2 linked regions of the Mesorhizobium opportunistum WSM2075 genome follow. Each later gene encodes a partner of the first gene's protein in a complex. Links are inferred from orthologs where the notes say so. Each region holds a gene or a part of one and is shown on either strand. Other genes may lie near its edges.

The links. Proteins that work in one complex are often made in the same cells at the same time.
Region 2: the proteins of rimM (region 1) and rpsS are in contact, whole or in part, in a crystal structure (PDB 3A1P), measured with the Thermus thermophilus proteins. The link is inferred for Mesorhizobium opportunistum WSM2075 from one-to-one orthologs. Residues at the interface, in WP_008632437.1 of Thermus thermophilus: Val4, Glu5, Ile6, Gly7, Arg8, Arg22, Gly23, Glu24, Val26, Leu84, Glu85, Glu86, Gly87, Arg88, Tyr89, Tyr90, Tyr91, Phe92, Leu94, Asp111, Ile112, Leu113, Asp114, Ala115, Gly116, Ala117, Gln118, Asp119, Val120, Ile122; in WP_011173711.1 of Thermus thermophilus: Lys28, Arg29, Leu30, Lys32, Thr48, Gln56, His57, Val58, Pro59, Val60, Tyr61, Thr63, Met66, Glu73, Phe74, Pro76, Thr77, Arg78, Arg81, His83, Gly84, Lys85, Glu86, Ala87, Lys88, Ala89, Thr90, Lys91, Lys92, Lys93.

Annotation. Positions count from the first base shown.
Region 1 is NC_015675.1:1,086,742-1,089,442, forward strand. It holds rimM (ribosome maturation factor RimM), read left to right. Parts: upstream 1-901; coding sequence 902-1,501; downstream 1,502-2,701. Other genes in the region: MESOP_RS05140 (tyrosine recombinase XerC), read right to left, coding at 1-666; trmD (tRNA (guanosine(37)-N1)-methyltransferase TrmD), read left to right, coding at 1,498-2,196; MESOP_RS05155 (sulfite exporter TauE/SafE family protein), read right to left, coding at 2,178-2,701. UniProt on the Escherichia coli protein: One of at least 4 proteins (Era, RbfA, RimM and RsgA/YjeQ) that assist in the late assembly stage of the 30S ribosomal subunit.
Region 2 is NC_015675.1:4,740,627-4,744,067, forward strand. The notes cover bases 1-2,713. They hold rpsS (30S ribosomal protein S19), read right to left. Parts: upstream 1,640-2,713; coding sequence 1,361-1,639; downstream 1-1,360. Other genes in these bases: rplP (50S ribosomal protein L16), read right to left, coding at 1-216; rpsC (30S ribosomal protein S3), read right to left, coding at 244-969; rplV (50S ribosomal protein L22), read right to left, coding at 969-1,358; rplB (50S ribosomal protein L2), read right to left, coding at 1,656-2,489; MESOP_RS22845 (50S ribosomal protein L23), read right to left, coding at 2,513-2,713. In the rest of the region: more of MESOP_RS22845, read right to left, coding at 2,714-2,806; rplD (50S ribosomal protein L4), read right to left, coding at 2,803-3,423; rplC (50S ribosomal protein L3), read right to left, coding at 3,423-3,441. UniProt on the Escherichia coli protein: In the E.coli 70S ribosome in the initiation state it has been modeled to contact the 23S rRNA of the 50S subunit forming part of bridge B1a; this bridge is broken in the model with bound EF-G.

The sequences.
Region 1 (2,701 bases):
CCCCTTCGGGTCGAGATGATGGGGGCAGAGCCGGCGGTATTCGGCAATTGCCCTGAGCGCCACCGGCAGCACCGGCACCAGCCGTGTCTTGCCGCCCTTGCCGGTAACACGCAGCACGGTGTCGGCTTCCGACGCCAGATCGGCGCCGGCGAGGCCAAGCGCTTCCGAAATGCGCAGGCCGGAGCCATAGAGCAGCGTCAGCACGGCGGCGTTGCGGGCGGCGATCCAAGGTTCTTCGGCAAGTTGGCCTTCCACCGACACCACATGTTTGGCATCGCTTGCCGTCAGCGGCTTGGGCAGGGATTTGGGCTGGCGCGGCGCACGCAAGGCTGCCGCCCCGGCGGCATTGGCGAGGCCACGCCGTTCGAGGAACCGCAGCAGCGAGCGGATGCCGGCGAGACCCCGGCCAAGCGTGCGGGCGCCGGCGCCGGCGTTGCGGCGGGCGGCGAGAAAGCCGCGCAGGTCGGCCGGGCGCAGATTGGCAATGTCGGAAATGCCGGGCGATCCGCCGCAATGGCCGGTGAGGAAATGCAGGAACTGGCGGGTGTCGCGCTCATAGGCTTCCACCGTCTCGGGTGACAGCCGACGTTCTCGCGCGAGCATCTTCAGCCAGCCTTCGCGTGCTGCCTGCAGATCGGGTTTTGCCGGGATGAGGAATTCCTGCATGGTGTCGTTCCGGTTCGCTGCCATTTTCGGGCACCCGGGTTAGGAAGCGGTGAAGAGGCCGTCATTGAAATCGCAGCCCTGTGGGGCTAGGAGACAGTCGATCGGTGGCAAATCCAAACCTTGGTGATTGGCTCCTGAACCGCCTTGCGTACTGGTCACCGTAACGGAATGGATCCTCGGGTCTGCGCAGTCGCTTCGCGCCTGCTCCGCCCGTGGATGACGAAAGTAAAGCGCCATGAGCAAGCCGCAAAACCCCGTCCAGATGGCCGTGATCGGCGCCGCCCATGGCATCAAGGGCGAACTCAGGGTGAAGACCTTCACCGGCGAGCCGATGGCGCTGGCCGACTATGGGCCGCTCTATTCCCGGGACGGCCGTGCCTTCCAGATCATCGACATCCGACCCGCCAACACGGTCGTCGTGGTACGTTTCAAGGGTGTCACCGACCGCAATACCGCCGAGGCGCTTGCGGGCACCGAACTGTTCGTCGACCGTTCGATGCTGCCCGACGACGGCGAGGAGGACGAATTCTACCATGCCGACCTGATCGGGCTGGAGGTCCGCGACGATACGGGTGCGGCGCTCGGCAAGGTGGTCGCGGTGCACAATTTCGGCGGCGGCGACATTCTCGATGTGACGCTGGGCGGCCGCAAGGGCGTGCTGATTCCGTTCACGCAGGCCGCCGTGCCGCAGGTGTCGATCGCCGAGGGTTTTGTCCGCATCGACCCGGCTGCGGCCGGGCTTGTCGAGGACGAGGATGGCGAGCCGCCGCGTGAAGAGGATTTCGACCCGAAGGGCCGGCCGCGCGGGCCGCGCGATGCCGGGGGCAACCGGTGACGTTCAAGGCTTCGGTGCTGACGCTCTATCCCGAGATGTTCCCGGGCGCGCTCGGCCTGTCGCTGGCCGGGCGGGCGCTCGAGGCCGGCACCTGGTCGCTGGAAGCAATCCAGATCCGCGACTTCGCCACCGACAGGCATCGCACCGTCGACGACACGCCGGCCGGCGGCGGCGCCGGCATGGTGATGCGCGCCGATGTGCTCGCCAGGGCGATCGACCACGCCTCTCCTGAGGGCGATTTGCGTCCGCGCCTGCTGATGAGCCCACGCGGAAAGCCGTTGACGCAGGCGCGCGTGCGCGAACTCGCCGCCGGGCCGGGAGCCGTCATCCTGTGCGGCCGCTTCGAAGGCGTCGACCAGCGAGTGATCGACGCGCGGGAATTGGAGGAAGTCTCGATCGGCGATTTCATCCTCTCAGGCGGCGAGCCTGCAGCACTTGTGCTGCTCGACGCGGTGGTGCGGCTGTTGCCCGGGGTCATGGGCAATGCGGTGTCGGGCGAAGAAGAGAGTTTTGAAAACGGCCTGCTCGAACACCCGCATTACACGCGGCCGCAGGAATTCGAGGGTCGGGAGATCCCCGAAGTGCTGATTTCGGGCAATCACAAGAAGATCGCCGCTTGGCGGCGGGCGGAGTCCGAGAAACTGACGAAAGAACGCCGGCCGGATCTGTTCGGCGATCAGCCTTTGCTGAAATAGTAGAAGGCTAGGAACAGGCCGACCGCGATGACGAAGCCGCGCACCACGTTCTGCGGCACGCGCTTGGCGATCCACACGCCGGCATAGCCGCCGAGCGCCCCGCCGGGGATCATGACGATCGCCTGCGGCCAGGCGACGACGCCGCCCGAGACGAAGACGACGATGGCGACCGCCGCGATGACCACGGCCAGCATGTTCTTCAGCGCGTTCAGCCGGTGGTAGTCGCCGGCCTGAGTCAGGCCGAGCGTCGCCAGCATCATCACGCCCATGCCGGCGCCGAAGAAGCCGCCATAAATGGCGGTGGCGAACTGCGCCAGCGAACCGGCAAGTGAGCCGACGGCCGCCTCATGCCCTGGTTTCGGTGCCGGCTTCAGCCAAGGCCCGGCGGCGAAAAGCGCCGTCGCCGCCAGCAGCAGCCACGGCACCATGGCGCGGAAGGACGGGTTGGACAGCGCCAGAAGGATGAAGGCGCCGGCCAATGCGCCGGCAGCCGAGATCAGGCACA
Region 2 (3,441 bases), 3.7 Mb from region 1 along the record:
CACGTCCGGGAAAATACGGATCCAGACGCGGCCAGCGCGCTTCATTTCGCGAGTGATCGCACGGCGGGCCGCCTCGATCTCACGCGCGGTGACGCGGTTCGGCTCAAGCGCCTTCAGCCCGAAACCACCGAAATCCAGGTTGGTGCCGCCCTTTGCGGTACCATGGATACGGCCCTTGAACTGCTTGCGGAACTTTGTGCGCTTTGGCTGCAGCATCGTTCTAACTCCAAATTCCTAAATGTCTCAGGCGTTTTCGCGACGACGACCGCGTTCGCGATCACCACCACCGCCATGCGCAGCATCACCCTCGGTCGCGCGACGCTCCGAAGCCATCGGATCGTGCTCGAGGATCTCGCCCTTGAATACCCAGACCTTGACGCCGCAGATACCGTACGCCGTGTTCGCCTCGGCCGTGCCGTAGTCGACATCGGCGCGCAGCGTATGCAGCGGCACGCGGCCTTCGCGGTACCATTCCATGCGCGCTATCTCGGCGCCGCCGAGACGGCCGGCGCAGTTGATGCGGATGCCTTCGGCACCGAGGCGCATCGCCGACTGCACGGCGCGCTTCATGGCGCGGCGGAACGCAATACGACGCTCGAGCTGCTGGGCGATCGATTGGGCGACCAGGGTCGCATCGATTTCCGGCTTGCGCACTTCGACGATGTTGAGGTGCGTCTCGGACTTCGTCATCTCCATCAGCTTCTTGCGAAGCTTCTCGATGTCGGCGCCCTTCTTGCCGATGATCAGACCCGGGCGCGCGGCATGGATGGTGACGCGGCACTTCTTGTGCGGGCGCTCGATCACGACCTTGGAGATCGCGGCCTGCTTGAGTTCCTTCTCAAGATACTTGCGGATCTTGATGTCCTCATGCAGCAGCTTGCCGTACTCGCCGGTGTTCGCGAACCAGCGCGAATCCCAGGTGCGGTTAATGCCGAGGCGAAGACCGATCGGATTGACTTTCTGGCCCATTATGCGGCCTCCCCTTTTTCTTCGACTTCACGAACGACGATCGTGAGGTGCGAGAACGGCTTCTCGATACGGCTGGCGCGACCACGGCCACGAGCGTGGAACCGCTTCATGACGATCGACTTGCCGACATAGGCTTCCGCCACGATCAGCGCATCGACGTCCAGGTCGTGGTTGTTTTCCGCGTTGGCAATCGCCGATTCCAGCGTCTTCTTGACCGTACCGGAAATCCGCTTGGCCGAGAATTCGAGATCGGAAAGCGCTGTCGCGACCTTCTTGCCGCGGATTAGCGCGGCAACCAGGTTCAGCTTCTGCGGGCTGATACGGATCGTGCGCAACACGGCGCGCGCTTCGTTGTCAGCAAGCCTGCGCGGAGCTTTGGCCTTGCCCATGATTATTTCCTCTTCGCCTTCTTATCCGCGCCGTGACCGTAATAGGTCCGGGTCGGAGCGAATTCACCGAACTTATGACCGACCATGTCCTCGTTCACCGAAACGGGAACATGCTTCTGGCCGTTGTAGACACCGAAGGTGAAGCCGACGAACTGCGGCAGGATGGTGGAGCGACGGCTCCACATCTTGATCACCTCATTGCGACCACCTTCACGAACCTTGTCCACCTTCTTGAGAAGGTAGCCGTCGATGAAGGGGCCTTTCCAAATAGAACGAGTCACTTGGCGTTACCTCTTCTTAGCTCTTGCGCTGATGGCGCGAGCGCAGGATGAACTTGTCGGTCGCCTTGTTGGACCGCGTCTTCTTGCCCTTGGTAGGCTTGCCCCACGGGCTGACCGGATGACGGCCACCGGAGGTGCGGCCTTCACCACCGCCATGCGGGTGGTCGACCGGGTTCATGGTCACGCCGCGATTGTGCGGACGCTTGCCGCGCCAAACCGTGCGGCCGGCCTTGCCGTCGTTGATGTTGCCGTGGTCCGGGTTGGACACGGCACCGACGGTGGCCATGCAGGAGCCGTGGACGACACGCTGCTCGCCCGAATTGAGGCGCAGGATCGCCATGCCCTGGTCGCGGCCGACGAGCTGGGCGTAACCGCCAGCCGAACGGGCGACCTGGGCGCCCTTGCCCGGCTTCAGTTCGATGTTGTGGACGATCGTGCCGACCGGCATCGAGGCCAGCGGCATCGCATTGCCCGGCTTCACGTCGACCGCTTCGCCAGCCACGATCTTGTCGCCGGCGGCAAGGCGCTGCGGGGCGATGATGTAGGACAGCTCGCCATCGTCGTACTTGATCAGCGCGATGAAGGCGGTGCGGTTCGGATCGTATTCAATGCGCTCGACCGTGCCGACGACGTCGAACTTGCGGCGCTTGAAGTCGATGATGCGGTACGAACGCTTGTGACCACCGCCGATGAAGCGGGCGGTGATGCGGCCGTGATTGTTGCGGCCGCCCGACTTGGTCAGGCCCTCGGTCAGACCCTTGACAGGCTTGCCCTTGTAGAGGCCCGAGCGGTCGACGATGACCAACTGGCGGGTGCTCGGCGTTACCGGGTTGAATTTTTTCAGTGCCATTGTTGTTGTCCTCGCGGCCTTGCTCAGAGACCCGTCGCGACGTCGATCGACTGGCCGTCGGCCAGCGTCACAATCGCCTTCTTGACGTCGCTCTGGCGGCCGATCGTGCCGCGGAAGCGCTTGATCTTGCCCTTACGGACAAGCGTGTTCACGGCCATCACCTTGACGCCGAACAGCGCTTCGACGGCGGCCTTGATTTCCGGCTTCGACGCCTTCTTGGCGACGTTGAAGACGACCTGGTTCTGCTCGGAAGCCATGGTCGACTTTTCGGTGATCGCCGGGCTGACGATCACGTCGTAGTGACGAAGGTCGGTCATTTAAAGCGCTCCTCGAGAGCCTCGACGGCGGCCTTCGAAAGGACCAGCGTGCCGCGGCGCAGAATGTCGTAGACGTTGATGCCCTGGATGGGCAGCACGTCGATGTTCGGAATGTTGGTCGCGGCCAGCTTGAAGTTCTGGTCAAGCTCGGCGCCACCAATCACCAGGGCGTTGCTCAGGCCCAGCGTCGCGAAATTCGCGATCAGCGCCTTCGTCTTGGCCTCTGTCAGCTTCAGCTCGTCGATGATGATGATCGACGCGCTCTTGGCCTTGGCCGAGAGAGCATGCTTGAGGCCGAGCGCGCGGACCTTTTTCGGCAGGTCGTGCTCGTGGCTGCGGACGACCGGGCCATGGGCCTTGCCACCGCCGCGGAACTGCGGAGCACGTGCCGAGTGGTGACGGGCGCGGCCCGTACCCTTCTGCTTGTACATCTTGGCGCCGGTGCGCGCGATTTCGGCGCGGCCCTTGGCCTTGTGCGTGCCCTGCTGCTTCTTGGCCAGCTGCCAGCGCACGACGCGCTGCAGGATGTCCTCGCGGGGATCAAGGCCGAAAATCTCCTCGGAGAGTTTCACCTTGCCGGCGTCCTTGCCGCCTAGCGTTGTGATCTTGAGATCCATTATTCCGCTCCCTCTGTG